3 regions of the Mucilaginibacter defluvii genome follow, and region 2 is predicted to be linked to each of the others. Evidence: riboswitches for the same ligand, from Rfam matches in the RefSeq annotation. Region 2 holds a riboswitch; each other region holds the start of a gene.
What was found. A riboswitch is a leader RNA that binds a small molecule or an ion and turns the genes downstream of it on or off. The one in region 2 is predicted to bind cobalamin.

Region 1: it holds a riboswitch for cobalamin, as region 2 does, so the genes downstream of both, ABD960_RS01580 (ribonucleoside-diphosphate reductase small subunit) here and ABD960_RS08410 (TonB-dependent receptor plug domain-containing protein) in region 2, are expected to answer to the same signal.
Region 3: it holds a riboswitch for cobalamin, as region 2 does, so the genes downstream of both, metE (5-methyltetrahydropteroyltriglutamate--homocysteine S-methyltransferase) here and ABD960_RS08410 (TonB-dependent receptor plug domain-containing protein) in region 2, are expected to answer to the same signal.

Annotation. Positions count from the first base shown of each region.
Region 1 is NZ_BAABJI010000001.1:361,150-366,703, reverse strand. Features, by position in the region: gene ABD960_RS01585 (ribonucleoside-diphosphate reductase subunit alpha) at 45-2,417, opposite strand; gene ABD960_RS01580 (ribonucleoside-diphosphate reductase small subunit) at 2,525-3,502, opposite strand; cobalamin riboswitch at 3,634-3,879, opposite strand; gene ruvC (crossover junction endodeoxyribonuclease RuvC) at 3,968-4,564, opposite strand; gene aat (leucyl/phenylalanyl-tRNA--protein transferase) at 4,587-5,216, opposite strand; gene ABD960_RS01565 (DUF3857 domain-containing transglutaminase family protein) at 5,227-5,554, opposite strand, start outside.
Region 2 is NZ_BAABJI010000002.1:490,562-496,115, forward strand. Features, by position in the region: gene thrS (threonine--tRNA ligase) at 1-578, shown strand, start outside; gene infC (translation initiation factor IF-3) at 580-1,146, shown strand; gene rpmI (50S ribosomal protein L35) at 1,210-1,410, shown strand; gene rplT (50S ribosomal protein L20) at 1,490-1,834, shown strand; gene ABD960_RS08400 (helix-turn-helix transcriptional regulator) at 1,956-2,624, shown strand; gene ABD960_RS08405 (SRPBCC family protein) at 2,674-3,417, opposite strand; cobalamin riboswitch at 3,538-3,738, shown strand; gene ABD960_RS08410 (TonB-dependent receptor plug domain-containing protein) at 3,846-5,554, shown strand, end outside.
Region 3 is NZ_BAABJI010000004.1:824,441-829,994, forward strand. Features, by position in the region: gene ABD960_RS20780 (SusC/RagA family TonB-linked outer membrane protein) at 1-837, opposite strand, end outside; gene ABD960_RS20785 (FecR family protein) at 1,046-2,032, opposite strand; gene ABD960_RS20790 (RNA polymerase sigma factor) at 2,114-2,683, opposite strand; cobalamin riboswitch at 2,933-3,118, shown strand; gene metE (5-methyltetrahydropteroyltriglutamate--homocysteine S-methyltransferase) at 3,293-5,554, shown strand, end outside.

The DNA.
Region 1 (5,554 bases), on a different contig from region 2:
AGTAAAACTATTAAACTGACACTTTAATAGCTACAGGATCGTAGTTATGCCGAACAGGTTACGCAGCCCTCTTCCATTGAGCAGCTTGGGCCTGCAGGTATCTCATCGGCAACCTGGGCAACGTGATCCGGGATAACCGGTTCCATGTTTTTGCCGCCCTGGTTTTCAACCGTAAACTTAACCGCTTGTGATGCCGCCTGCGTACGCAGGTAGTACATACCTGTTTTAAGGCCTTTCTTCCATGCGTAAAAGTGCATTGAAGTAAGTTTTGACGCGTTTGGCGAGTTAATGAACAAGTTAAGCGATTGCGACTGGCAAACATAAGCGCCCCTGTCGGCTGCCATATCGATGATGTTACGCATCTTAATTTCCCATACGGTTTTGTACAGTTCCTTAATATCGGCAGGTATTTCAGGAATATCCTGAATTGAGCCGTTAGCGCTGATGATCTTATCCTTCATGGTGGTGTTCCATAAACCAAGGTTAACCAGGTCGCGCAACAGGTATTTGTTTACCACGATGAATTCACCACTTAATACACGGCGGGTATAGATGTTTGAGGTATAAGGCTCAAAGCACTCGTTATTACCCAATATTTGCGAGGTTGATGCGGTAGGCATTGGCGCCACCAGCAGTGAGTTACGCACACCATGGTTCATTACATCAAGGCGCAGATTTTCCCAATCCCAACGGCCGCTTTCCGGAGTTACACCCCACAGATCGAACTGGAATTTCCCTTGTGATAGCGGTGAACCCTTGAAGGTTTCGTAAGCGCCATCCTGGATAGCCAAATCCTTTGAAGCCGTCATTGAAGCGAAGTAGATGGTTTCAAATATCTCTTTGTTAAGTTGTTTGGCGGCATCGCTTTCAAACGGTAAACGCAGTTGTATAAAGGTATCAGCCAAACCTTGTACGCCTAAACCTATCGGGCGGTGGCGCAGGTTTGAGTTACGGGCCTCATCAACCGGGTAGTAATTATGGTCGATAATGCGGTTCAGGTTCAATGTAACCTGGTAAGTAACCTCATATAATTTCTCGTGATCGAACACGCCGTTGTTGATGTAGCGCGGTAAGGCCAGCGATGCCAGGTTACAAACCGCTACCTCATCAGCCGAGGTGTATTCCATGATCTCGGTGCAAAGGTTTGAGCTTTTTATAGTACCCAGGTTTTGCTGGTTTGATTTGGCGTTTGCGGCATCCTTGTACAACAAATAAGGCGTACCGGTTTCCACTTGTGAGTCTAACACCGCAAACCAAAGCTCCTGTGCTTTAATGGTTTTACGGGCACGGCCTTCTTGTTCGTATTTAGTGTATAATGCTTCAAACTCGGCACCAAAGCAATCCGCTAAACCCGGTGCTTCATGCGGACAGAACAGGCTCCAATCCTCATTGGCCTCAACGCGTTTCATAAACAAGTCTGAAATCCAAAGGGCATAGAACAAGTCGCGGGCGCGCATTTCTTCCTTACCGTGGTTTTTACGTAAGTCAAGAAACTCGAATACATCAGCATGCCAAGGCTCCAGGTAAATAGCGAAAGCGCCTTTACGCTTGCCGCCACCCTGATCAACATAACGGGCAGTATCATTAAATACACGCAGCATCGGTATGATACCGTTGCTGGTACCGTTGGTACCGCTGATGTATGAACCTGTTGCGCGTACGTTATGGATGCTCAAACCTATACCACCCGCACTTTGCGAAATTTTGGCGGTTTGTTTCAGGGTATCATAAATACCGTCAATGCTGTCATCCTTCATGGTCAGCAAAAAGCATGATGACATTTGTGGTTTCGGCGTACCCGCGTTGAATAGCGTAGGTGTAGCGTGGGTGAACCAACGCTCGCTCATCAGGTTGTAAGTTTTGATAACGCTGTCGATATCGCTTTTGTGGATACCTACCGATACACGCATAAACAGGTGCTGCGGACGTTCCACTATTTTACCGTCGATTTTTAGCAGGTATGATTTTTCAAGCGTTTTAAAGCCGAAGTAATCGAACCCGAAATCGCGGTCGTAAATAATGGTGCTGTCTAACACTTCAGCATTATCTCTGATCACTTCCCAAACGTCATCAGCGATCAGCGATGCGTTTTTGCCATTCTTGCTATCTACGTACTCATACAGCATACGCATGGTTTCGCTGAATGATTTTACCGTGTTTTTATGCAGGTTTGACACAGCTATACGCGATGCCAGCAAAGCATAATCCGGGTGCTTGGTGGTTAATGACGCGGCAGTTTCAGCAGCCAGGTTATCCAGTTCCGAAGTGGTTACGCCATCATATAAACCCTCAATCACCTTTTTGGCAACGTCAATCGGATCAACCAGTTGAAACCCGTAGCACAACTTCTCGATACGTGCTGTTATCTTATCAAATTTTACCGACTCTTTGCGGCCATCTCTTTTTATTACAAACATATTGCGTGCCCCCTAACCCCCTAAAGGGGGAGTTTCTAAGTGAGTGTATTTATTATAGTTAATTATCTTTTTTGCTCCTCTCCTTTAGAGGAGGTTGGGTGGGGCTGTTAAAAGTCCTCATCCAGCGAGAACGATTTGCTCTCGGGTACGTTGTTTAGTACACCGCTTTTTTGATAGTCGCCTACGCGCTTTTCAAAAAAGTTGGTTTTACCCTGCAAGCTTATCATCTCCATAAAATCAAACGGATTGGTAGCGTTATAGTGCTTATCATAACCCAACTCTTGCAACCATCTGTCGGCCACAAACTCAATGTACTGGCTCATCAGCTTGGCATTCATGCCTATCAGGTTAACCGGTAACGCATCGCTTACAAATTCCTTTTCTATTTCAACGGCATCGGTAATAATGCTCGTTGCTTCCTCTTTGCTCAACTTGTTGTTAAGCATACTGTATAGTAAGCAGGCAAACTCACAGTGCATACCTTCATCACGAGAGATCAGCTCATTGCTAAAAGTTAAGCCCGGCATCAGGCCACGTTTTTTAAGCCAGAACAGTGAGCAAAAGCTACCCGAAAAAAAGATACCCTCTACCGCGGCGAAAGCTACAAGGCGCTGCGCAAAGGTGCCGTTCTCAATCCATTTAAGGGCCCATTCGGCTTTTTTGCCTACACATGGCACGGTATCAATGGCATGGAATAAACGGTCTTTTTCAACAGGGTCTTTAACGTAAGTATCAATCAACAGGGCGTATGTTTCAGAGTGTATATTCTCCATCATGATCTGGAAACCATAAAAGCAGCGTGCTTCAGGAACCTGTACTTCACTCATAAAGTTCACCGCCAGGTTTTCGTTCACAATACCATCGCTGGCGGCAAAAAACGCCAGTATGTGCGATATGAAATGCTTTTCGCCGGCGTTAAGCGTTTCCCAGTGCTTCAGGTCGTCGCTAAGGTCAATTTCCTCGGCTGTCCAAAAGCTGGCTTCGTGCTTTTTGTACATTTCCCAAATACGGGGGTAATTAATGGGGAGAATCACAAAGCGGTCTTTGTTCTCTCGTAGCAATACTTCATCGTTTTCCTGTTTCATAAGCGCCTCGTTAATTAAATTATTGTATGTGTTGCAGCAGGTACTGACAAAAGACGAGGGCGCGACAGGCAAGCGCTCAATGGCGCCGGCAGGCAGGCTACTTCTTTTGGCAAAACCCTATGCGTGAAAGTTCTGTCAAATACCGCAGGGCAGGTGTCTGGCTTTGTTTTGGTCAATGGTCAGTTGTCACTGGTGAGTGGTTAGTAGTCAGTTGTGAGCATTGGAATGACATCCAATCACTACTCACCGCTCACCATTCACTATTCACAACTCGCTGATGACTAAAACGATACAGTTGCAACGTCAGCCCATGAGTTTAACATGGTTCCCTTTTAATACCAGTTATAAAACCGGCAACCTTACGGTGTTTACAAAGAACTATTTGGTGCTTTCAAAGATAGGCGACGAGGGAAGTATCGAGGTAATGATAGTTTTTAACATCTGGGGTAAGTTATAAACACCTTACTACTTCTTTTTACCAACGCCTGATACGCGGGTGGCATTATCCTTTACAAAGGTATCCCAGCCGGAGTATGATTTTTTTGAAGAAGAAGAGGAGCCGCTAACAACGCTGCGCTGAAACGCGTGACATACCGCCACGGCCAGGCCATCTGTAGCGTCGAGAAAATCGGGGGTTTCGGTAAAATTCAGCAAGCGTTGTATCATACCGGCAACCTGCTCTTTGGTGGCATTGCCGTTACCGGTTATGGATTGTTTTATTTTGCGGGGAGCATATTCGGTTATATCAACATTACGGGACAAAGCCGCGGCCATAGCCATGCCCTGTGCCCTGCCCAGCTTAAGCATTACCTGAATGTTTTTACCGTAAAAAGGCGCCTCAATTGCCAGGCAATCGGGATGATAGTTATCAATAAGCGCTACCGTTTTTTCGAAGATGCGCTGCAGCTTGAGCATGTGATCGTCAATGTTACCCATTTTTACCACGCCCAGGCTAATAAGCTCCAATTTGGAGCCGGTTTGCTTGATCAGCCCGTAACCCATTACGGCTGTACCCGGGTCGATGCCTAAAATTATACGCTCTTGTGTATTGGTGCTTTGCATGTACAAATGCGAAGGTAACAGTTTATTGCCGCAGTATGGCCATATATTCATCGCGGCCGATCATGCCCGCACCCATGCTTTCCAGGTGTTCAGTATATACCTGGCAATCAATAAGGCTGTACTTACCTGTTTTGCAGAGTGTAATAAGCGCGGTTTTTGAAGCATTGCTTACTTTGCTGAACATGCTTTCGCCGCAAAAAACCTTGCCTACTTCTACCCCATACAGGCCGCCAACCAGCGCCTCATCCTGCCAAACCTCTACAGAATGGGCTTTGCCCAGTTGGTGCAGATTGATGTAAGCCGCCATCATATCACCGGTGATCCAGGTGCCATCCTGCCCTTCGCGAGGTACCAGCGAACAAGCCTTTATTACCTCTGCAAAGGCAGTATTAAATGTTACCCTGAACTTGCCCGAGCGCAGTACCTGCCGCATGCTTTTTGAGATGACTACCGTTGCCGGGTTCAGCACAAAGCGCTCGTGCGGCGAGTACCACAGTATGGGTGTGTCATCACTATACCACGGAAATATGCCGTTTTGGTAAGCCAGCATCAATCGTCCGGCACTCAAATCGCCGCCTATGGCCAGCAGGCCATCCGCTTCGGCCAGGGCCGGATCCGGAAACAGCAAACGTTCATCAAGCCTGAAAATCATCGGCGCAAAGTTACGCCTTGCGTTTTATAACCAGCTTTTTGTTTTGCGCTTTCGCTACGTTATCCAGGTATTGCTGCATTTCGGTATACTTTGCCGCCGGGATAATGTGGTTGTTTAACGTAAATTTAGCCGTGCTAACCACTTCATTTTTGGCTGCATCATAAGCGTAGTTCAGAGTATAATCGCCGTAGGCAAATTTTAAGGTTTGATTAGCCGGCATGTTCTCCACCTCAAACCCTTCGGGTAAACTAATGGTGGTTACACAATTTTTTAACAACGGATGGTCAAAGTAAAAATCAGCTTTGCGCTTTTCTTCCGCCGGGCAGGTGTATGCCCAA
Region 2 (5,554 bases):
AAGCGGCTGAAGAAAAAGGCCTAAAAACTGTTGTTGAACTTGGTGAAGCCGCATTTTATGGCCCTAAGCTCGACTTTATGGTGAAAGACGCCCTTGGCCGTAAATGGCAATTGGGTACCATTCAGGTTGATTATAACCTGCCTGAGCGTTTTGAACTGGAGTACACCGGCAGCGATAACCAGAAGCACCGCCCGGTGATGATACACCGCGCGCCGTTCGGTTCAATGGAACGTTTTGTGGCCGTGTTAATTGAGCATTGCGCCGGTAACTTCCCGCTGTGGCTTTCACCGGAGCAATTTATTATTCTTCCTATATCTGAAAAATATGAAGAATATGCAAAAAAACTTTCAGATGAATTAAAAGATTCCGATATTTGCGGGCTAATTGACTTCAGAGATGAGAAGATCGGGCGTAAAATCCGCGATGCTGAAGTTAAAAAGATCCCCTATATGCTTATCGTTGGCGAAAAAGAAGCCGCAGAAAATGTGGTTTCAGTTCGTAAACATGGTCAGGGCGACCTGGGCAGCATGAGCGTAGAGGAGTTTATAAAACAGATAACTAAAGAAATAACAGTATAACTTGGCTTTAAACAGACCGTTCAACAGAGGACCAAGGCCCCCTTTCAAGAAAAAAGAGGCCGAACATAACATCAATCAATTCATCAAGGCGCCAGAGGTTCGTCTTGTTGGTGATAATGTGGAAACTGGCGTGTATTCACTACGTGACGCGCTTGCCATTGCCCAGGAGCAGGAGCTTGACCTTGTTGAGATATCGCCTAACGCTAACCCGCCTGTTTGTAAAGTAACCGACTATAATAAGTTTATTTACGAGCAGAAGAAAAAGCTGAAGGAGATAAAAAGCAATGCCAAACAAACGGTTATAAAAGAAATCCGTTTCGGCCCTAACACTGATGACCATGACTTTGAGTTTAAACTGAAGCATGCTATTAAGTTTCTGGAGTCGAACGAGAAAGTACGTGCTTACGTACACTTTAAAGGCCGTTCAATTGTTTACAAGGAGCAAGGCGAAATACTCTTATTAAAATTTGCCCAGGCGTTGGAGGAAGTGGGGAAGGTTGAGCAATTACCGAAATTAGAGGGTAAGCGTATGTTCCTTACAGTAGCTCCAAAGGGTGCAAAAAAGTAAATTCGATATTCGAAATAAAAATAAAACGTTGCGAAAACGTCTAAACACAAACAAATAAGAGTTATGCCAAAAATGAAAACCAATTCCAGTGCCAAAAAGCGTTTTAAGCTTACTGGAACCGGTAAAATTGCAAGGAAAAACGCATACAAAAGCCACATCTTAACCAAGATGTCGACCAAACGTAAGCGTAACTTAGGTCACACCAGCTTAGTGTCTGATGCTGACATGGGTAACGTAAAGCGTATGCTTTGTATCGGTAAGTAATTAATTTAAATTTTTAACCAGGTATTAGAGTACTAAAGTTCGCCCTTAAGCGGCACTCACTACCAAAAACAACAACAAGATGCCACGTTCAGTAAACGCAGTAGCGTCACGCAGACGAAGAAAAAGAATCTTGAACCTCGCTAAAGGTTATTGGGGTTCACGCAGCAAGGTTTATACCATTGCAAAAAACACAGTAGAAAAAGGTTTACAGTATGCTTACCGCGACCGTAAAACCAAGAAAAGAGAATTCAGAGCTTTATGGATCCAGCGTATTAACGCCGGTGCCCGTCAGCACGGAATTTCATATTCGCAATTAATGGGCAAATTAGCCGCTAAAGAGATCGGTTTAAACCGTAAGGTATTAGCTGACCTGGCTATGAACAACCCAGATGCATTCAAAGCAATTATTGACGCAGTAAAATAGTTCTGTTTAGCAACGTTTTACATTGAAGAACGCCTGGTATTAACCGGGCGTTTTTTTTGTGCATTTTTACTTTCTAATATTATTTTACATATTCAGGGAAATTAATGTTCGCCCTGAGTAAATGGAACTACCCAAACCTATCAGCCAAAAAATAACCGAATTCGCACCCTATGCCGAAATGCTGCCCGGCGTAACTATCATCCACCATATTGCTGATTTTTCGGTAGTTCATATGTGCTCAAAAGGGCAGAAGTTACTGGGAGTAACCGTTGATGAGTTAAGGGAAATGGGAGCAGAATACTACCCGCGTTATTTCAACATGGAATATATGGAAGGCCTGCTGCCGAAAATGGAGAAGCTTTTACGTGACAATAAAAAGAACGAAAGTTTCAGCTATTTTCAACAGGTAAAATACGCCGGTAAGGATGACTGGACCTGGCACATTACCTCCACCGGTATTTTTATGTGGGATGATGATGGCAAGCCCTTGCTAACCATAACTACCGCGCTGCCCATTGAAAATCTGAAAGAAGTTGAACCCAAAGCCGAGCGATTATTAGCCGAAAATATATTCCTTCGTAACAATGCGGCGCGTTTTGGCTTGTTAAGTAAGCGGGAGATCAGCATTTTAAAATTGGTGGCTGGCGGCAAAAGTTCGCCCGAAATAGCTAAAGAGCTATTCATATCGGCAGAGACAGTGCAAACACACCGCCGAAACATCAAACAAAAGCTTGGCATATCCAATAATTTTGAATTTACAGAATACGCCCGCGCCTTCAACCTGCTATAAAAAAAGCGCTTACAAATATTGTAAGCGCCTTAATTAATAGATTTAATTTCTACAACAGCGGGTCTGTGCTTTTGTCGTTTAATTCGCGGGTATCATTGTCGATATCCATGTATTGCTTAAAGTTCTGAACATCAGCGTTGACCATGCTTTTAAACACCGGGTTCAAAGCATACGCTATACTTGCGCCAAGGCCACCTGCAGGTGGGTGGTAGCTGATCACCACATCAACCAGGGTTCCGCCATTTTCGGCATCTCTGAAACGTACCTTACCTGCGTTATCAATGATAGATCCCGGCAGTGAGCTCCAGCCAATCATGTAACCCGGCTCGTCCTTCACAATCTCAGCATCCCAGGTAACACGGGCTACGCCGGCCGGTAACTTAAGCTCCCAGTGCGATCGGGTGTTATCAATCACCTGTACGCTTTCCAGATGTTTCATAAACAGAGGCAAATTATCAAGCTGACGCCAAAACTCATAAACCTGATAACGCGGCTTGTTAACCACAAAGGCTGAACGTACATTTACGTTCACCACATCATCGGTAGTGGTTTTACCAACCCGGCTATACAATTCACAGTGGCCTGTAAATCCCCTGCTTAGCAGGTAGCCGCCGGCTCCAAGTTTTATAATACTTGAAAACGGACTTTTAAACAGGTTTTTAAAACCCGATATTCCTAATTTAACACCCGTAGCAATGGAGATATATCGCTCCGGCCATGTTAGGTTTATAGGTTCCGCGTTATTCTCGGCGCGGTGGTAGTTGTTTGCCAACTGTATTGATGCATTCGACATAATGATATGTTTTTAAGTAGATTACTTATATAACATTGTGCCGTTAAAGGAGTTTTGCTTTAGTTAAAAAACTTGCTTTTACACGAACGGTTTTTTTTTAAATAGTAGTCGCTATTTATTGTACATTTGTGCGCTTTTGGTTTTGCGTTGTTACTTGATAGCCTCGCAAATTAAAAGGGAATACGGTGTAAGTCCGTAACTGTCCCGCAGCTGTAAGCTCTGTAACCAAAAATCCGTCAATAAGCCACTGTAGTAATAAACTATGGGAAGGCAGGAGTGAGGGGAGCAAGTCAGAATACCTGCCATAAGTAATTAATTATTCGAAGCTTTCGGGGATTGAAGCTTGAATGGCATGTGCAATGCGCATTTCACTCATATTATATTTCTCCTGATCTCTTTTCGTTTTAAATAGTCGTGGTGAAATCAATATGTTAAACAAAAATATTTTTGCATTAAATGCGATAGCGTTTTTCATATTGGGCTTTAGCCAGAATACCCTCGCGCAATCCGACAGTGTCAAAAACTTACAGGAAGTACACATTCAAGGTATTACATCAGGTGTTTTAAAGTCGGCTACTCCTGTTCAGGCTATTACATCTGCTGATTTTTCCAGATATAGCGCTTTTAGCGTAGCCGATGCAGTTCGCAATTTTTCTGGAGTTGCCGTGCGCGATTATGGCGGAATAGGCGGATTAAAAACAGTTTCGGTACGCAGTATGGGTGCCGGTTACACCAGCGTTTTGTACGATGGTATACCGATAAACGATGCGCAAACCGGGCAGGTAGATCTTGGGCGCTTTAATTTATTGAATTTACAGGAGATTATTTTATATACCGGCCAGCCGATTAACCTAAGCTTGCCAGCTCGTTCGTATGCGAATTCGGCGGTGCTTTCGCTCATTACAAAGCAGCCTCAATTAAGTGTTGAAAAACCTTACGGCATTACTGCCGGTGTGCGTGCCGGAAGCTTTAGTTTAATCAATCCTTATGTACAGTGGCAGCAGCGATTGAGTAATAATTGGTCGGCTGTACTAAACGCCTCAACACAAAAAGCTAACGGCAATTACAAATTTAAAGATAACTTTGGTGGCAGAGACACCATCGGCAGGCGTGTAAATAGCGACGTATCTACCCAGCAAATTGACTGGGGAGTTTACTACAGCAAAGACGACAGTACGACGTTCAGGCTTCAGTTTAATTACATCAGCTCTGACCGTGGTTTGCCCGGTCCGGTCATACTTAATGCTGTATATCAAGATCAGCACCTGCTTAACCAGGACGCTTTTGTGCAGGCTGTTTATGACCGTATTTGGCAGAGTTCATTGCATCTGTTATTAACCGCCAAGGCATCGCACAATTACCAGCATTATACCGATGCTTCATTTTTGAATAATAATGGCGGCGCTAATGAACATTATACACAGCGCGAGCTTTACCAATCCGCCACTTTAAGCTATAAACCCTTTAATAACTGGGAAATATCCTACGGTACCGATGCGTCGTTTACAGATATGGATATTGATGTTTACAGGTACGCGTTTCCAAAGCGATTGTCGTTATACAATGTGTTGGCGAGTAACTTAAAAACAGGCCGCTTCGGGTTTCAGGCAAGTTTACTCAGCATGTATATCAATGATGATGCGGAGACAAACACCGCAGCAAAATCAAAATCGGCATTAAGTCCAACGCTTGTGGCAAGCTTTGAGGCGATAAAGAACGGCGAATTACTGTTTCGGGCATTTTATAAAGATGTTTATCGTTACCCTAACCTGTCCGAGCAATATTACTACGCCGTACAGCCACGTAATCTTCAACCGGAACAATCACGCCAATTTAATGCCGGTGCGGTCTACACCAAAAATTTCGACAGTTTTACAGAATATTTTTTGGCAAGCGTTGATGGTTATTATTATAAGGTAACCAATAAAATTTTCTCCTTTCCGGGGCGGTCGGCAGAGATTTTAAGCGTGCGCAACATTGGTAAGGTAGATATCCGAGGGCTGGATTTAAACCTAAAAACACGTTTTAAACCGGTTAATGGTTATGCGGGTTTACTTAGCCTGGCTTATACCTATCAACGGGCAATTGATATCAGTAACCCGGGCGATAGTTTTTATAAAGATCAGATACCATACAC
Region 3 (5,554 bases), on a different contig from region 2:
ATATAATGGCTGATTGCTGCCTGACAGGGAGCCATTACCGCGTATCAATACCCTGCTCGATCCGCCCGGCCCGGTTGATAGGCCTGTGGCGTTAACACCGGCCACTTTACCGGTTAAAGCGTTGGCTACGTTATTCTCGCGTGCCTGGGTAAATTCGTCACCCTTAACCTCGGTTACGGCGTAGGCCAGTGCTTTCTTTTGCTTAGAGATACCAAGAGCGGTTACCACCACCTCGTTCAGTTCTTTTTTATTTTCAGCCAGCTGCACGTCAATCGTACTGCGGCCGTTAACGTTTATCTCCTGGGTAATAAAACCCATGTACGAGAATACCAGGATGCTGTTATCGTCCGGCGCGGTAATGGTATAGCGGCCGTCTGCATTGGTTACGGTGCCATTGTTGCTGCCTTTTATCATTACGCTTACGCCTATCAGCGGCTGCCTGGCATCGTCAACCACGGTGCCGCTAATTTTTACCGGTGCAGGTATGGTGTTGCTCTCTGCCGGAGCGGGTTCATCGGCAACAGGACTCTTTTTATCAATTAAAACCACATTGCCTGATATGGAATAATCCATCCCGATAGGGCTTAGCATTCTTTTTAAAACAGCGCCCAGTTGCTCGTTGCGGGCATCAACGCTTACCTGTTGGGTGGTTACAATAGTATTGCTGAAGGCAAAGCTGATTTTGGTTTCTTTGTTTATCCGGCGCAGCACATCCTTAACCGGCATATTGGTTACGTGCAGCGATATACGGGTGTTCAAATCCTGCGCGGAAAGTTTTTTGGCTGACGCGTATGTAAAGCAAACAGAAATGATGGTACAAATTAGTGTTAGCCGCATAAATGCTTTGCATATCAAATGAGAGGACAATGATTTATTTGTCATATATTTGATCAAAATTTATAGTGATGAAATGCCCTTTACAGGGTTTGGCTATGAATTTGGGGCAACATGCCCAGGGGTTGGATGTGCTGGTACCACATTCAACCTTTTTTTATGTCGTGATTTTATCTATAATTTCTCTCCTTCTTTTTTGGGGTTAAGTATGTTACTGTTTATTGGTGCTTATTGTATAGGTATTGTTGTTAACGGTGGTATAATTGGTATGCGTTATTTTGGTAACGGCTTTTAAGATGCCTTGCAGGCTTTGACCCTGAAAAATGGCGGTTATGCGCTGGTCGGCCAGCTTTTTATCATTTATAATGATGCTGACGCCGTACTTGTTACTCAAAACGGCGGCAACCTGCTTCAGATCGGTGTTTTCAAAAATCAATTTATCATCAATCCAGGCAATGGCGTCTTCGGGATTTTTGAGTTTGGTCAGTTCAAACCGTGTTTTGCCGTAACTCATGGTTGCTGATTCGCCCCGGGTAAGCACCGCAAGGGCATTGGCCTGCTGATGCTTTACGGCTACCTTGCCGGTTAGTACGGTTACATTTAACGGGGATGCCGCCTGCGGATAAGCGCTAACCGTAAAGGTTGTGCCCAAAACATGGGTAAGCAACTTGCCGGAGTGAATTACAAATGGTTTTTCTGCATCATGAAATACTTCAAAATAAGCTTCACCCGTCAGGTACACTTCGCGTTTATCGGCATTGAAATTATCGGGATAGCGTAAGCTGCTGTTGGCATTCAATGTAACGCGGGTGCCATCAGCCAATAATACTACTTTTGTTTTGGCTGCTGAAGTTTGTGCGGTTTGGTAAACCGGCGCCTCGGGCTTTTGGTAACGGTTAAATAAAAACAGCGCCGCGCCGCATATCAATAAAATGGCAGTTGCGTATTTAACGCGTACGCGCCCCCTGCGCATGCTCCACAGGCGCATTACAACGTTTTGCCGGATGCCACCCAGATTTGCCGCTTTGGGCGTGGCCACCTGTGATGCTTTATCCCAATGGTTTTTAAAGGCAAGGTCAAAATCATCAAAATTGTCTGCCTGCCTTAGCATTTCAAACAATTCATCAAACTCCCCGCGTGTACACGTATTGCCCATGTACTTTTTAAGAAGTTCTGATTTACGCTGACTTTGATCCATTTAATAACTGATTGATATACTAAAGACACAGTAAATCAGCTATCAGACTAATAAAAAGTAAAATAAAATTTGTTTGTAGTGCTATTGGTTATAAATGCAGCAAAACAGCAGCACCATGGCCGAGTGGACACCATTTTTGGTAAGGTATGTATTTATAAAGCTAAGGGCGGCCATCAGGTGGTTTTTTACCGTATGTTTTGAGAGGTTGAGCTGCGCGGCAATTTCGTCATACGTCATGCCGTCCTCTTTACATAGTTTATAAACCAACTGGCGTTGTGGCGATAGCCGGCCTACAGCGCGCGATATCAATTGCCTGCATTCAGAAACCGCAAGGCGAGCCTCTGTATTGTTATCATCAACAACGGCTACGCGCATCAGCTCGTTAACCAGCCGGGTATCGCTGGCAGCTTTACGCAAATAATTAAGGGAATAGTTACGTGTAATGGTATAAATGTAACCGCCCAGGTTTTTTACATCATTCAAGGCCTCGGCATTTGTCCAAAGCTTGATGAATATCTCCTGGGTAATTTCTTCGGCTGCGTAACCAGACTTTGCTATAGCGTAAACCTGATTATAAACCTGCAGCTTATAATGCTCAAATACTTCCTCAAAGGTTAAATTCCGGTGGCGATTTAATTTAAACCCTCTCATCACAATTAATTGGTTTTACATGATTTCGGACTTCCTAATATAATTAAAAAGCTTCCATAACAAAATTTAATTTGTTTAAATGTTATTTATCCATTAAATAAATATAAAATCGGCGGTAAAATCCGTCTTTTTATGTGGTTGCTATGTGTGCCGCAAATGATTTATTTGCGGTTGTGTCGTTTAAAAACCTGGGCAAACCCTGATAATTATATTTTATCTATTTTAGCCCCTGCAAGTTCTTTACTTATTCTTCATCAAACCGGTGCGGGTTTTACAAACGCTAAATTAATAGGGAACCGTGTGCAAATCACGGGCTGTCGCGCAACTGTAAGTAACGCAAAAGGTTTCTGCCAACAAATGCTCACTGTTTTAATAAATGGGAAGAGCGGCAGAAATGTTACAAGCCAGGAGACCTGCCTGCCACCGAATTGACAATGCTTTCGCGGTATGAAGCAATTGATCAGGTATGATGTACATGTTAGGCTAACCTTCTGTTTTGACGGGATTGCTATGTACCGTCGTGCCTGTCTTTCTACTCCACCCCAAACGCATTGCGAAGCTTAGGCTAAAGCGCTTTTAACAGATTTATTTAATTAATTTTTTAAAAGAATGCTAACGCAAAACTTAGGTTACCCGCGCATTGGTAGCCGCCGTGAACTCAAAAAAGCCTGCGAAAATTACTGGGCAGGCAAAATCGACCTGAAAGAACTGAACCAGGTTGGAAAAGCAATTAAGGAAGAAAACTGGCAAACACAACTGGATGCGGGTATTAACCTGATACCTTGTAACGATTTCAGTTTTTACGACCAGGTGCTGGATATGAGCCTGCTGTTGGGGGTAATACCCGAGCGCTTTGCCCCAGTGCTTACCGAAGTTAAAACTAATACCGAAACTGACTTGTATTTTGCCATGGCCCGCGGCTATCAGCAAAACGGATTGGATATTACGGCACTGGAAATGACCAAGTGGTTTGATACCAATTACCATTACCTGGTACCCGAGTTTACCCAGGTGCAGGAATTCCGTATATTCTCTGAAAAACCATTTGCCGAGTACCAGCAAGCCCGCCAATACCTGGGCAACAATGCCAAACCCGTATTGATTGGCCCGGTAACTTACCTGTTATTGGGCAAAGAAAAAGGCAGCCGCTTTGAACGTATCGACCTGATAAAGAAACTGGTACCTGTCTATGTCGACATCATCAATCGCTTAAAGCAACAAGGCGCAGAATGGATACAGATAGATGAACCTGTACTGGCGCTTGATCTGTCGCAAAAAGAGAAGGAAGCCTTTGAATATGCCTATAAATTGATAAGCAATCGTGTTAACGGTGTAAATATTTTAGTAGCTACTTATTTTGATGCCCTGCATGATAATACCTCGCTTGCCGTAAATCTGCCGGTTGCCGCCCTGCATATTGACCTGGTACGCGCGCCGCAACAATTGAATGACGTGTTGGCACAACTGCCTGAAAGCCTGAGCCTGTCGTTAGGTGTAATTGATGGCCGTAACATCTGGAAGAATGATTATAAAGCGTCGTTGGAATTGATAGAAAAAGCGAAAGCTGCTATCGGTGCCGGGCGTGTTATGATAGCGCCATCATGTTCACTGCTGCATAGTCCGGTTGATCTCGGCCTGGAAACAGAACTTGATTACGGTCTTAAAAACTGGATGAGTTTTGCCAGGCAGAAGCTGAACGAGATAAAAGAGCTTAAAGCCATAGCTACTGGTACTGATGATCAGCAATATCTGCAAGCCAATCAACAATCTATCGAGGCACGCAAATTATCAACACGGGTGCACAAAGTAGCCGTTAAACAACGTATCGCTGAACTGACCGAAGCCGACGATAAACGTGTAAGCGGCTTTGCCAACAGGCAGCAAATACAGCAGCAGCGTTTTAAACTCCCGGCCTTCCCTACAACTACCATTGGCTCGTTCCCGCAAACTGAAGATATACGCCAGCTGCGGGCTAAATTTAAAAAGCGCGAGCTAAGCGCCGCTGATTATGAAAAGGCTATTGAGCAAGCCACCATAGATGCCATACGCTGGCAGGAAGAAATTGGTATTGACGTACTGGTACATGGCGAGTTTGAACGTAACGATATGGTTGAATACTTCGGCGAGCAACTGGACGGCTTTGCTTTTACCAAAAACGGCTGGGTGCAAAGTTATGGCAGCCGCTGCGTAAAGCCGCCTGTAATTTATGGCGATGTTTTGCGCCCGCGCGATATGACGGTTAGGTGGAGCCGCTTTGCTGCAGCCCAAACTGATAAGCTGATGAAAGGGATGCTTACCGGGCCGGTGACTATACTGCAATGGTCGTTTGTGCGGGATGACCAGCCGCGCGAGGTTACCGCCAACCAGATAGCCCTGGCCATACGTGATGAGGTGGTTGCCCTTGAGCAAAACGGCATCGGCATTATACAGATAGATGAGCCCGCCATTCGCGAAGGCTTACCGCTGCGCAAGGCTAACCGGGCAGCTTACCTTAACTGGGCTGTAAAGGCCTTTCGCATCTCAGCAAGTGGCGTTACTGATGAAACACAGATACATACGCACATGTGCTACAGCGAGTTTAATGATATTATTGAACATATAGCTGCTATGGATGCCGATGTGATCACCATTGAAACATCGCGCTCGCAAATGGAATTGCTGGAGGCATTCGCCAACTTTAAATACCCTAATGAGATTGGGCCGGGTGTTTATGATATCCACTCGCCGCGCGTACCTACCACAGCCGAGATGGTGGCCCTGCTTGAAAAAGCAGCTGAACTGCTACCCGCCCGTAACCTTTGGGTAAACCCGGATTGCGGCCTTAAAACGCGCAAATGGCCCGAAACTAAAGTGGCGTTGCAAAACATGGTA